2 linked regions of the Bradyrhizobium diazoefficiens genome follow. The protein of the gene in region 2 interacts with the protein of the main gene of each other region in a pairwise test. Links are inferred from orthologs where the notes say so. Each region holds a gene or a part of one and is shown on either strand. Other genes may lie near its edges.

Region 1 (8,170 bases), on a different replicon or contig from region 2:
CTTCGTCGTCTCGACCGAAGGCGGCGTCAACATCGAGGACGTTGCGCACAACAGCCCCGAGAAGATCGTGACCTTCTCGGTCGATCCCGCCACCGGCATCATGGGCCATCACGGCCGCACCGTGGCGAACGCGCTGAAGCTCTCCGGCGATCTCGCCAAGCAGGCCGAGAAGCTCACCGCGCAGCTCTACGCCGCCTTCGTCGCCAAGGACATGTCGATGCTGGAGATCAATCCGCTGGTCGTGACCAAGCAGGGGCAGCTCCGCGTGCTCGACGCCAAGGTGTCGTTCGACGACAACGCGCTGTTCCGTCATCCCGAAGTGCTCGCGCTGCGCGACGAGACCGAGGAAGACGCCAAGGAAATCGAGGCGTCGAAATACGACCTCAACTACGTCACGCTCGACGGCAATATCGGCTGCATGGTCAACGGCGCCGGTCTCGCCATGGCGACGATGGACATCATCAAGCTCTACGGCATGGCGCCGGCGAACTTCCTCGACGTCGGCGGCAGCGCCAGCAAGGAGAAGGTCGCAGCCGCCTTCAAGATCATCACCGCCGATCCCAACGTGAAGGGCATCCTGGTCAACATCTTCGGTGGCATCATGAAGTGCGACGTGATCGCCGAGGGCGTCACCGCCGCGGTGCGTGAAGTCGGTCTCAGCGTGCCGCTAGTGGTTCGCCTCGAAGGCACCAATGTCGAACTCGGCAAGAAGATCATCCGTGAGTCCGGCCTGAACGTGGTGCCGGCCGACAATCTCGACGACGCCGCGCAGAAGATCGTGAAGGCCGTCAAGGGAGGCTAAGGCCATGACCCAGGACCATCTCGCCGCATCATCTCCGCTTGCAGAGCATACGCGCCTCGCCGCGTTCGCCGGCGAATGGAATGGCGAAGAGATGGTCTTCCCGTCGCGCTGGACTGCCGGCGGGCCGGCCACCTCGCATACCGTCGCGCGCATGGATCTCAACGGGTTCTACCTGATCCAGGACTCGGTGCAGACGCGCGACGGCAAGCCGATCTTCGCGACCCATGGCCTCTTCACCTACGATCGCGAGGACCGGACCTATAAATTGTTCTGGTACGACTCGCTCGGCTACACGCCGCCCTCGCCCGCTTCCGGCGGGTGGGTCGGCAAGACCCTGACGCTGGTGCGCGGCTCGCTCCGCGGCAATGCGCGCCACGTCTACGGAATCATCGACGACAATTCCTATTCGTTGAAGATCCAGTTCTCGCCGGACGCGGAAGGCTGGGCCGACGTGCTCACCGGCGTCTACCGCCGCATCCACTGACCTCTCACTCGTTAGTTTCGCGAAAGCAGACCTCATGTCCATCCTGATCGACAAGAACACCAAGGTCATCTGCCAGGGCTTTACCGGCAAGAACGGCACCTTCCACTCGGAGGCCGCGATTGCCTATGGCACCAAGATGGTCGGCGGCACTTCGCCGGGCAAAGGCGGCGCGACGCATCTGGGACTGCCGGTGTTCGACACCGTGCGCGAAGCGCGTGAGAAGACCGGCGCCGATGCGTCCGTGATCTACGTGCCGCCGCCGGGTGCTGCGGACGCGATCTGCGAAGCCATCGACGCCGAGATCCCGCTGATCGTCTGCATCACCGAAGGCATTCCCGTGATCGACATGGTCCGCGTGAAGCGCTCGCTGGCTGCCTCCAAGTCGCGCCTGATCGGGCCGAACTGCCCGGGCGTCATGACCGCCGGCGAGTGCAAGATCGGCATCATGCCGGCCAATATCTTCAAGACCGGCAGCGTCGGCATCGTCTCCCGCTCCGGCACGCTGACCTATGAAGCGGTGTTCCAGACGTCCCAGGAAGGCCTCGGCCAGACCACCGCGGTCGGCATCGGCGGCGACCCGGTCAAGGGAACCGAGTTCATCGACGTGCTGGAAATGCTGCTCGGCGACCCCAAGACCGAGTCGATCATCATGATCGGCGAGATCGGCGGTTCCGCCGAGGAGGACGCCGCCCAGTTCCTCAAGGACGAGGCCAAGCGGGGCCGCACCAAGCCGATGGTCGGTTTCATCGCTGGTGTCACGGCGCCTCCCGGCCGCCGCATGGGTCATGCCGGCGCGATCATCTCGGGCGGCAAGGGCGACGCCGGTTCCAAGACCGACGCGATGAAATCGGCAGGAATTACAGTCTCGCCGTCTCCCGCCCGCCTCGGCCACACGCTTGCCGAAAAGTTGAAGGGCTAATTCACTCCTTCGTACTTTTCCGGGCGAAGTTTCGCAGCAAATAGGATAAATGGTGCCTGTCGCGCTGAGCCTCTGCCGGGGAGCTCAGCGCCAGCGCCGTTTGTTATGCGCGAACCGAAATCGCCAGGAACTCAAGTATGTCTCGCCAAGACGCGAACGCAGCCTTTGCCCTCTCTTCCTTTTTGCAGGGCACCAACGCCACCTACATCGACGAAATCTACGCCCGCTACGAAAAGGATCCGTCCTCGGTCGACGCCGAGTGGCAGGAGTTCTTCAAGAGCCTGAAGGACCAGCCGGACGACGTCCGCAAGAACGCCCAAGGCCCGTCCTGGGAGCGCGCCAACTGGCCGCCGACCCCGCAGGACGATTTGACCTCCGCCCTGGACGGCAACTGGGCCGAAGTCGAGAAGGTGGTCGGCAGCAAGATCGCCGCCAAGGCGCAGACCAAGGGCGGCGACAAAGGCGCCGACTTCTCCTCCGCCGACCTGCTCCAGGCCACGCGCGACTCCGTTCGCGCCCTGATGCTGATCCGCGCCTACCGCATGCGCGGCCATTTCCACGCCAAACTCGATCCGCTCGGCATCGAAGCTCCGCGCAACCGCGAAGAGCTCGATCCGCGCACCTACGGCTTCAGTGAGGCCGATTTCGACCGCAAGATCTTCCTCGATCACGTGCTCGGTCTCGAATACGCCAGCTTGCGCGAAATCACCGCGATCTGCGAGCGGACCTACTGCCAGACGCTCGGCGTCGAATTCATGCACATCAGCAATGCCGCGCAGAAGGCCTGGATCCAGGAGCGCATCGAGGGTCCGGACAAGGAGATCTCGTTCACCCGCGAAGGCCGGCGTGCCATCCTGATGAAGCTGGTCGAAGCCGAGGGCTTCGAGAAGTTCTGCGACACCAAATTCACCGGCACCAAGCGCTTCGGTCTCGACGGCGCTGAATCGCTGATCCCGGCGCTCGAGCAGATCATCAAGCGCGGCGGCAATCTCGGCGTGAAGGAAGTCGTGGTCGGCATGCCGCATCGCGGCCGCCTCAACGTGCTGACGCAGGTGATGGGCAAGCCGCATCGCGCCCTGTTCCACGAGTTCAAGGGCGGCTCGGCCAACCCGGACGCGGTCGAAGGCTCGGGCGACGTCAAGTATCACCTCGGCGCGTCCTCGGACCGCGAGTTCGACGGCAACCGCATCCATCTGTCGCTGACCGCGAACCCCTCGCATCTCGAGATCGTCGATCCCGTCGTGCTCGGAAAAGTCCGCGCCAAGCAGGATCAGCACGGCGATCCCCCGGACCAGCGCATCTCGGTGATGCCGCTTTTGATGCATGGCGACGCGGCGTTCGCCGGCCAGGGCGTAGTCGCGGAATGTTTTGGCCTGTCGGATCTGAAGGGCTACCGCACCGGCGGCTCCGTGCACTTCATCGTCAACAACCAGATCGGCTTCACCACCTATCCGCGTTACTCGCGCTCCTCGCCCTATCCGTCTGATGTGGCGAAGATGATCGACGCGCCGATCTTCCACGTGAACGGCGACGATCCGGAAGCCGTGGTGTTCGCGGCCAAGGTCGCGACCGAATTCCGGCAGAAGTTCCACAAGCCGGTCGTCATCGACATGTTCTGCTACCGCAGGCATGGCCATAACGAGGGTGACGAGCCGGCGTTCACCCAGCCGGTGATGTACAAGAAGATCGCGGCTCATCCGACGACGCTCGAGCTCTACTCCCGCCGCCTGATCGGCGAAGGCGTCTTGACCGAGGGCGAGGTCGAGAAGGCTAAGGCGGATTGGCGCGCGCGGCTCGATGCCGAGCTCGAAGCCGGCTCCGGCTACAAGCCCAACAAGGCCGACTGGCTGGACGGCAAATGGGCCGGCTTCAAGATCGCCGACCAGGAAGAGGATGCGCGGCGCGGCGTCACCGGCGTCGATGTCGCCGAGCTGAAGGATATCGGCCGCAAGATCACCAAGGTGCCGGACGGCTTCCGCGTCCACCGCACCATCCAGCGTTTCCTCGAGAACCGCTCGAAGGCGATCGACACCGGTGCGGGAATCGACTGGGCGACCGGCGAGGCGCTGGCGTTCTGCACACTGCTCAACGAAAACCATCACGTCCGCCTGTCCGGACAGGATTCGGAGCGCGGCACCTTCTCGCAGCGTCATTCGGTCCTGATCGACCAGGAGGACGAGAGCCGCTACACGCCGTACAACCATCTCGGCCATGAGCAGGGCCATTACGAGGTCATCAACTCGCTGCTGTCGGAAGAGGCCGTGCTCGGCTTCGAGTACGGCTATTCGCTCGCCGAGCCGAATACGCTGACCCTTTGGGAAGCCCAGTTCGGCGACTTCGCCAATGGCGCGCAGGTCGTGTTCGACCAGTTCATCTCCTCGGGCGAGCGCAAATGGCTGCGCATGTCCGGTCTCGTCTGCCTCTTGCCGCACGGCTATGAGGGCCAGGGACCGGAGCATTCCTCGGCGCGTCTGGAGCGTTATCTGCAGATGTGCGCGGAAGACAACATGCAGGTGGTCTATCCGACCACGCCGGCGAACTACTTCCACGTGCTGCGCCGCCAGCTCCATCGCGAAATCCGCAAGCCGCTGATCGTGATGACGCCGAAATCGCTGCTGCGCCACAAGCGCGCCGTGTCGCGTCTCGAGGAGCTCGCCAAGGGCACGACCTTCCACCGCATCCTCTATGATGACGCCCAGATGCTGCCGAACGAGGCGATCAAACTCGTTCCGGACGACAAGATCCGCCGCATCGTGCTGTGCTCGGGCAAGGTCTATTACGACCTCTACGAGGAGCGCGAGAAGCGCGGCATCGACGACATCTATTTGATGCGCGTCGAGCAGCTCTATCCCGTGCCGTTGAAGGCGCTGGTGGCCGAGCTGTCCCGCTTCAAGAAGGCCGAAGTGATCTGGTGCCAGGAAGAGCCGCGCAACATGGGTGCGTGGCACTTCATCGAGCCTTATCTGGAATGGGTGCTGAACCAGGTGAACGGCGTGAGCCGGCGTCCGCGTTATGTCGGCCGCGCCGCTTCCGCTGCGACCGCCACTGGTCTGATGTCCAAGCATCAGGCGCAGCTGAAGGCGTTCCTGGACGAAGCACTGAGCTGAACTTTTTCGAACTGCGTCATGCCCCGCTCCCAGTGCGCAATTGCGCACAAGAGCGGGGCATCCAGCAAGACGTGACGTTCTCGTACATGCGATGCGTCCCGGCTTGCTGGATGGCCTGCTTTTCGCCGGCCGATGCTTCCCCGATTTCACGACCGCATTGGCGATCTCCTTAAGGAAAAGACCATGACTGAAATTCGTGTGCCGACGCTCGGCGAATCCGTCACCGAGGCCACCATCGGCCGCTGGTTCAAGAAGGCCGGCGACGCCGTCGCCGTCGACGAGCCCTTGGTGGAGCTCGAGACCGACAAGGTCACCATCGAAGTCCCCGCACCCTCTGCCGGCACGCTGAGCGAGATCATCGCCGCTGATGGCACGACGGTTGCGGTCGGCGCGCTGCTCGGCCAGATCACCGACGGTGCCGCCGGCGCCAAGCCGGCCGCTGCGCCCGCCAAGCCCGCCGCTGCTGCGCCGGCCGCCGCGGCTTCGGCTGCTGCTGCGCCGAAGGTGCCGCCGGCCGATACGCCGCTCGCCCCGTCCGTGCGCAAGCTTTCCGCCGAGACCGGTATCGACGCTTCCACCGTTCCGGGCTCCGGCAAGGATGGCCGTGTCACCAAGGGCGACATGCTCGCCGCGATCGAGCGTGCGGCCTCCGCGCCGACCCCGGTCAACCAGCCCGCCGCCGCCGTGCAGGTTCGCGCGCCGTCGCCAGCCGATGACGCCGCCCGCGAAGAGCGCGTCAAGATGACCCGCCTGCGCCAGACCATCGCGCGCCGCCTCAAGGACGTGCAGAACACGGCCGCGATGCTCACGACCTTCAACGAGGTCGACATGACCAACGTGATGGCGCTGCGCGCCCACTACAAGGACGCGTTCGAGAAGAAGCACGGCTCGAAGCTCGGCTTCATGGGCTTCTTCACCAAGGCCGTCGTGCAGGGCCTGAAGGACATCCCGGCCGTCAACGCCGAGATCGACGGCACCGATTTGATCTACAAGAATTACTATCACATCGGCGTCGCCGTCGGCACCGACAAGGGCCTCGTCGTGCCGGTGGTGCGCGACTGCGACAACAAGTCGATCGCCGACATCGAGAAGGGCATCGCCGATTTCGGCCGCCGCGCCCGTGACGGCCAGCTCAAGATCGACGAGATGCAGGGCGGCACCTTCACCATCACCAATGGCGGCATCTACGGCTCGCTGATGTCGACCCCGATCCTGAACGCGCCGCAGTCCGGCATCCTCGGCATGCACAAGATCCAGGAGCGGCCGATGGTTGTCGGCGGCAAGGTCGAGGTTCGCCCGATGATGTATCTGGCGTTGTCCTACGATCACCGCGTGATCGACGGCAAGGAGGCCGTCACCTTCCTGGTTCGCGTCAAGGAAAGCCTGGAAGATCCGGCGCGCCTGGTGCTCGATCTCTGATCGCTGATGCTCTGCAAGCGCCGTCGCCGTTTTGCGCGACGGCGTGTGTCGAACCATGGAGGCGGGCATGACGGATAAAGTCGTAGTCATCACCGGCGGCAGTCGCGGCATCGGGCGGGCGACCGCGATTGCTGCGGCGGCGCGCGGCTTCCGCGTCGTCGTCGGCTATGCCAGCAACAAGACGGCCGCCGACGAGGTGGTCGCCGAGATCGAAGCCAGCAATGGCAAGGCGATTCCCGTGAAATGCGATGTCGCCCAGGAACGCGACATCCTCGATCTGTTCAAGCAAGCCGACAAGTTCGGCACGCTCGGCGCGCTCGTCAACAATGGCGGCATCGTCGGCCAGAGCGGCGTGCGCGTCGACGAGATGTCGGCGGAGCGCATCCAGCGCGTGATGGCAGTCAACGTCACCGGCTCGATCCTCTGCGCGCGCGAGGCCGTCAAACGGATGTCGACCAAGCATGGCGGCAAGGGCGGCGTCATCGTCAATCTGTCATCGGTTGCTGCCAAGCTCGGTGCGCCAAATACCTACGTCGATTACGCGGCGTCGAAGGGCGCGATCGATTCCTTCACCATCGGGCTCGGTTACGAGGTCGCGGCTGAAGGCATCCGCGTCGCCGCGATCCGTCCAGGCCTGATCGACACCGAAATCCACGCCTCCGGCGGTGAGCCCGATCGGCATCATCGCTTAGCCCATATGGTGCCGATGAAGCGCGTCGGCACCGCGGACGAAATCGCCAATGCCATCGTCTGGCTGATGTCGGACGATGCCTCCTACGTCACCTCAGCCATTCTCGATGTGTCCGGCGGACGCTGACGCACCGGCGGACGCTGACGCATCATTCCACGTTAAACTCACGGGACTTTCTCTCATGGCACCCTACGATCTCGTCGTCATCGGCACCGGACCTGGCGGTTATGTCTGCGCGGTGCGCGCCAGCCAGCTCGGCATGAAAGTCGCCGTGGTCGAAAAGAACTCCACGCTCGGCGGCACCTGTCTCAATGTCGGCTGCATGCCGTCGAAGGCGCTGCTGCACGCCTCCGAAATGTTCGAGGAAGCAGGCCATTCCTTCGCCAAGATGGGCGTCAGCGTCTCCGCGCCGAAGCTCGAATTGCCGGCGATGATGAACTTCAAGCAGCAGGGCATCGACGGCAACGTCAAGGGCGTCGAGTTCCTGATGAAGAAGAACAAGGTCGACGTGCTCAAGGGCACCGGCAAGATCCTGGGCACCGGCAAGGTCGAAGTCTCCGCCGACGGCAAGTCGCAGATCATCGAGACCAGGAACATCGTCATCGCCACCGGCTCGGACATCGCGCGCCTCAAGGGCATCGAGATCGACGAGAAGCGCATCGTGTCCTCGACCGGCGCGCTGTCGCTGGACAAGGTCCCCGGCAAGCTGCTGATCGTCGGTGCCGGCGTGATCGGCCTCGAGCTCGGC
Region 2 (5,971 bases):
ACTTTCCAGAGGTGCCGGCCCCCCACGGCACCTTCCAAGAGAGGCCCCGGCGTTCCCCCCGCTGGGGCCTTGTTTTTGGGCAGCAACCCAGAATTCATACAATTTTTACTAGAATGCCAGTCCTCCCCAAAAACTCGCGAAACAATTTGGACGCCAATGACTTGGTAGCATGTCGTTACTCGCCAACACGGAACCAAGACAAATGACTAGCCTTTTCGCCAATGACAGCGAACAGATCGACCGGCGCACCAGCCGCGCGATTCGCGATGCCGTGGGCGAACGGCTCCAGCAGAATCTTCGTCCCGATCCGCGGCTCCCGACCCATCTCGAAAAGCTCTTGAACGAGCTCGAGAAGCGCGACCGCGATAGCGGCCCGCACTGACCGACGGACGCGGAAAAACGGGTTGCGTTTCACCGCGGCTGCGGTGACAAGGCGGCATGCTCTCCATCACCGACCTCTCCATCCGCCTCGCCGGACGCCTTCTGATCGATAGTAGCTCCGTGCAGATCACGCCCGGTTCGCGCGTCGGCATGGTCGGACGCAACGGCACCGGCAAATCGACGCTGTTCAAGGTGATCCGCGGTGAGCTTTCGGCCGAACACGGTTCGGTGACCTTGCCGCCGCGCTGGCGCGTCGGCAGCTTGGCGCAGGAGGCGCCGAACGGTCCTGAGAGCCTGATCTCGGTCGTGCTCAAAGCCGACCTCGAGCGCGATGCGCTGCTTCACGAAGCCGAGAATGCGACCGATCCGCATCGGATCGCGGAGATCCAGACCCGGCTCGTCGACATCGACGCGCATTCGGCGCCGAGCCGCGCCGCCGCGATCCTGTCCGGCCTCGGCTTTTCCGCCGCCGATCAGCTTCGCCCCTGCGCCGAATTCTCCGGCGGCTGGCGCATGCGCGTCGCGCTGGCCGCGACCCTGTTCGCAGCCCCCGACCTGCTGCTGCTCGACGAGCCCACCAACTATCTCGACCTCGAGGGCACGCTGTGGCTGGAGGACCACCTCGCGCATTATCCACGCACGGTGATCGTGATCAGCCATGACCGCGACCTGCTGGAGAGCTCGGTCGACCAGATCCTGCATCTGGAGCGCGGCAAGCTGACGCTCTACAAAGGCACCTACTCCTCCTTTGAGGAGCAGCGCGCCATGCGCGAGCTGCTCGACGCCAAAGCGGTCAAGCGCCAGGAGGCTGAGCGCGCGCACCTGCAAGCCTTCGTGGACCGCTTCAAGGCCAAGGCCTCCAAGGCACGCCAAGCCCAATCACGCGTTAAAATGCTGGAGCGGCTGAAACCGATCAGGGCGCTGGTGACAGAGGACGTGCGCGAGATCACCTTCCCCGCGCCGGAGAAGATATTGTCGCCGCCGATCATCGCCGTCGACAATGCTACCGTCGGCTACGATCCGGCAACGCCGGTGCTCAGTCGCGTGACGCTACGCATCGACAATGACGACCGCATCGCGCTTCTGGGCTCCAACGGCAACGGCAAGTCGACGCTGGTCAAGCTGCTCGCCGGCCGGCTTCCGCAGTTCTCCGGCAAGGTGACGCGCGCGGACAAGCTGTCGATCGCCTATTTCGCGCAGCATCAGCTCGACGAACTGAACGAGGACGCCTCCACCTACGACCACGTCCGCAAGCTGATGGGCGATGCACCCGAGGCCAAGGTGCGGGCGCGCGCCGGCGCGATCGGCTTCTCCGGCAAGGCGGCCGATACCAAGGTCGGCAAACTCTCGGGCGGCGAGAAGGCGCGGCTGCTCTTGGGGCTCGCCACCTTCTTCGGTCCCAACATGATCATCCTGGACGAGCCGACCAATCATCTCGACATCGACAGCCGCGCGGCACTGGCCGAGGCAATCAACGAATTTCCCGGCGCCATCATCATGGTCTCGCACGACCGCTATCTGATCGAGTCCTGCGCCGACCAGCTCTGGATCGTCGCCGACCGCACCGTGACCAATTACGACGGCGACCTCGACGAATACCGCCGGCTGGTGCTGTCCTCACGCAACGGCGAGCCCGCCCCGCGCGAGCGCAGCGCCGCGAGCGAGAAGCCGCAGCGCGCGAAATCGGACAATCGCGGCTCGCTGAAGAAGCGCATTGCGGAGGCCGAGACCGAGATCGCGCGCGTCAGCGAAATCATCGCCAAGATCGACACCGCCCTCGCTCTGCCCGACATTTTTACCCGCGACCCCAAGCAGGCCGCGCAACTGTCGAAGGCGCGCGCGAATGCGGCGGATGCACTGGCGCGCGCGGAGGAGCAATGGCTCGAGGCGAGCACGCAGTTCGACGAGGCGATGGGTTAGGACTTCGGGGTCCGGGCTACGTGGCGGCTCGGTGAAAACACCTCACGAACTGCCCTGGGGTACGATGCGTGGAGGAAATTAAACACCAGTTAGTTCCTTCCCCTCTCAGAAACCGGACTCAAGCTCTTCCCAAATCCGTGCGGCTATTTCGGTCTCTTTGCCTCGGGCATCTACTACACGGCAGCGATCCGGCCACAGTCGGGCAGCTTCGAGAAGCCCAGAACGTATAGCTCGGAAGTCACGGATCGCTTCGGCGGGATCTCCGCCCAAGTCGGCTCGACCGCTCCGCCTGCCAATAGCCTCCTGCTCCGGCAGATCTAGAACAAACGTGAAATCTGGGAGGCTATCACCAACGACCAGCGGGGTGACAGCGTTGAAAAGTGCGGTCAAATCCTCATCGCCATACGCTTGAAATGCAAATGTTGAATCTACGAAGCGATCAGACACCACCCAGTTGCCAGCTTTGACAGCGGGCCGAACGACGCTACGGACGTGATCATAACGCGAAGCGCTTAGGAGTAGGAGCTCCTCGATCCGAGATAGTGACCTGTTCTCTTTTGTGAGCATGGCGCGCACCTCCAGGCCAAGCCAACCGCCATCCGGCTCCTTAGTTCGAATGACGTTCTTACCCACGGCTTCTAGCGCAGAGCAGAGGAGCTGCACTTGTGTTGTTTTTCCGCTCCCATCTATCCCTTCGATACTTACAAACGGCAATGGTCCCTCCCATATCAATCGCTCGCCCAATACAGAGGTGCTCAGCGGTGAGTCGTTCGAGTGTCGTCCCATTCGTCTCGGCAGGAATGCTGGCCCCGAAAAAGCGGGACCATCTACTTGCGCGCCGTCAACTATACCTGAACTACGGCGCCCTCTCGTTGGCAACTAAGCTAAACCTGGCAGGCCACGATACAGTTCTCGTGCATGGCGAGCACCGTTCACCGACGGAAATTCTCGAGACTTTACGCGCAGCGGATAAGTTTCCATCCAAATACCCGCTCATGCTTTCGATACCTAGTTATTACGCGCTCCCTTGGGCTCGGGAGTTCTGCAAACTTGCAAAGAGCGCATATCCCGACAGCAAGATTGTTGTAGGCGGCCGCTGGGTCGTTGGCCCTGACCCTGAATGGTTCCAGACGATGGTGCCCGAAGCAGATCAAGTGGTCCTTGGCTTGGGAGAGCCTATCATCGAGAGCCTTCTGACCTCGGATGCATCCGTCCACCAAAGATCAATCGCGCCCACACCAAGTTACACTCTCGACCACCTGTTGGTCGAAGGCCATGCCGCGTATCAACCCAGCATCGAGGCTTCCCGAGGGTGTGGCATGGGGTGCCAGTTCTGCGAGGAACGCGATATCCCGCTTGAACGGCTGCGCCCGCCGGAAGCCATCGCCCGGTCCATGGCGCTTGTCCAAGAGCAGTACGGAGGCTCCGAGATCCACCCCTATATGCAGGCGTCGCTATTCGCACCAAACCGAAGTTGGGCAGATCGACTCGCGGAGGAGACTGCTAAACAGGGAAGATTGGGTATCAATTGGCGTACCGAGACCCGCGTAGACACTTTGAGGCCAGGGGCGGTCGCATCGCTGGCGAGTGCCGGCCTTAAGGTGGTCGATCTCGGACTGGAGACCGCCTCTCCGACGCAAATCCTAGCGATGAATAAATCCAAGCGCCCGGATCAATACCTCAAAAGCGCTTCAGAACTCTTGAGCTCGTGCCGAGACAACGGTGTCATGGTGAAGGTGAACGTCCTCTTGTACGCTGGGGAAACAGAGCAGACGCTGGCCGAGACGAGAGCATGGCTGGATAACCATGCGGAGAGCATCAGGGGGGTCTCGGTCGGACCGGTTATTGCATACGGCCCACCAAGAACAGCGGGCATATTGCTTGATGAGTGGGCAGAACACGGCGCTCGGCCAGTGGATCCGCGAAGCGCCTTTGAGAGCGGAATCACCACGATGCACCTCAGTCGCGACTTCGATGCTGCGTCCGCAGAACGCATTAGCCTCGAACTGTCGAGACGGTACATGGACGCCGACGCTTATTTCGACCTCAAGGGTTTTTCCTATTACCCGAGGGGTTACACACGAGCGCAGTTCGATCAGGATACGCATTCTTCCGATCCAGTTACACTTCCATTCGAAATAGCGCCGAGAACCGCAGCCTGAGCGTTGGCAGATGAGCCCGCGCGTAGCAAGACTGCTCTCATGCTTCAGAACGACGACGCGCTATTCGACCACCCGATCGGCGCGTGCAAGCAGCACGGGCGGCACGTCGACGCCGAGCGCCTTGGCCGTCTTCAGGTTGATGACCAGCTCGTAACGGCGGGGCGCCTGGATCGGCAGATCGCGCGGCGAGGCACCTTTTAGAATGCGATCGATGTAGTCGACGGGTGCGCTGACAAGTTCGTTCCAGACGAAGGTGTACGACATCAGCGCTCCGCCATCGACGGCGCCAAGCACCGAATTCAGCGCGGGCACGCGAAAACGGGCGCATTGGGCGACGATGTGGTCGCGATGCCCGTTCGTGAAGGGTTCGGGGATGACGAGCAGGCTGCTGTTCTGCGCACGGCCGAGCGCCTCGAGCTGAGCTTCGGTTTCGCCGTCATTGTGAGTCCGCATCTCGACCACCTCGATTCCGGACGCAGCGTCCCTGGCGGCGGCGACAAGGCCGGGCGCATAGGGCGCGGTATCCGGATTGAAGAGGATGGCCACGCGGGCGAGCTTCGGATCGAGCTCGCGCAACAGCTCCATCCATTTGCCGCCGATCGCGAAATCCCAGGTGACGAAGCCTGTCACATTGCCGCCGGGATGGCCGAGGCTTTCGGCAAGCTTGAATCCGACCGGATCAATCACCTGGGTAAACACGACGGGAATCGTTGTGGTCTGCTGACGCAGCGCGAGCGTCGCCGGCAGGCCCTGGGCATAGATCACCTCGGGCGCCAGCGCGACGAGCTCCGCAGCGGAGGCGCGCGTGTTGGCAAGATCGGACAGCGCGCCGCCGAAGCGGTACTCGATGTGAACATTGCCGTCCTCGACCCAGCCCGCCTTGCCCATGGCCTCACGGAACGGCTTGAGAAAGGCGCCCGCCACCGGCACGTCGATATTTGCAGCAAGACCGACGAGCACGCCCACGCGGCGCGGCGGTTTGGACTGTTGCCCGCGCCCCGCCGACGGCACCACAGCAGCGGCCGTCAATCCTGCCATGAATTCGCGACGTCTCATGCCTGCCCCCGGCCTCAATGCCGGCAGCCTAACCGTCGAAGCGTGGCCTTGGTAGGTACAAGCGAGGCCTCGAATTGGAAAAGTCCGGACGACGAAGCCGCGCACGAATTGCCCGTGCAGTTTCCGGCCGTTTCGTATTAAGCTCGATCGTCATTGTACGACCAGCATTTCAGCGCGAAGACATTTAAGGGAGGCCTCACTTGTCGTCACCGGAACCCATCAAATTCACCGACGGCGCGGCCTACGAGCGCTTCATGGCGCCCTGGAGCCGGTCGGCCGGGGCTCTCTTCCTCGACTGGCTTGCGGTGGGACCGGGTCTGGCGTGGGCGGACGTCGGTTGCGGCAACGGCGCGTTTACCGAGATGATCCTCGCCAGATCCGCACCCGCGCATATCAGCGCGATCGATCCATCCGACGCGCAGATTGCGACAGCGCGCCAGAAAATATCGGCA

The links.
Region 1: the proteins of JJE66_RS21410 (region 2) and JJE66_RS11415 interact in binary tests that used the Escherichia coli proteins (3 or more experiments, as listed by UniProt). The link is inferred for Bradyrhizobium diazoefficiens from one-to-one orthologs.

Annotation. Positions count from the first base shown.
Region 1 is NZ_JAENXS010000001.1:2,413,843-2,422,012, forward strand. Bases 2,003-5,512 are described here. They hold JJE66_RS11415 (2-oxoglutarate dehydrogenase E1 component), read left to right. Parts: upstream 2,003-2,342; coding sequence 2,343-5,312; downstream 5,313-5,512. Other genes in these bases: sucD (succinate--CoA ligase subunit alpha), read left to right, coding at 2,003-2,205; odhB (2-oxoglutarate dehydrogenase complex dihydrolipoyllysine-residue succinyltransferase), read left to right, coding at 5,496-5,512. Also shown: sucC (ADP-forming succinate--CoA ligase subunit beta), read left to right, coding at 1-802; JJE66_RS11405 (DUF1579 family protein), read left to right, coding at 807-1,286; more of sucD, read left to right, coding at 1,321-2,002; more of odhB, read left to right, coding at 5,513-6,731; JJE66_RS11425 (SDR family oxidoreductase), read left to right, coding at 6,799-7,548; lpdA (dihydrolipoyl dehydrogenase), read left to right, coding at 7,604-8,170. UniProt on the Escherichia coli protein: E1 component of the 2-oxoglutarate dehydrogenase (OGDH) complex which catalyzes the decarboxylation of 2-oxoglutarate, the first step in the conversion of 2-oxoglutarate to succinyl-CoA and CO(2).
Region 2 is NZ_JAENXS010000002.1:953,589-959,559, forward strand. Bases 1-2,869 are described here. They hold JJE66_RS21410 (ABC-F family ATP-binding cassette domain-containing protein), read left to right. Parts: upstream 1-438; coding sequence 439-2,301; downstream 2,302-2,869. Other genes in these bases: JJE66_RS21405 (hypothetical protein), read left to right, coding at 203-382; tmk (dTMP kinase), read right to left, coding at 2,407-2,869. Also shown: more of tmk, read right to left, coding at 2,870-3,015; JJE66_RS21420 (radical SAM protein), read left to right, coding at 3,102-4,463; JJE66_RS21425 (ABC transporter substrate-binding protein), read right to left, coding at 4,524-5,519; JJE66_RS21430 (class I SAM-dependent methyltransferase), read left to right, coding at 5,720-5,971. UniProt on the Escherichia coli protein: Genetic data indicate it may be involved in ribosome assembly or function.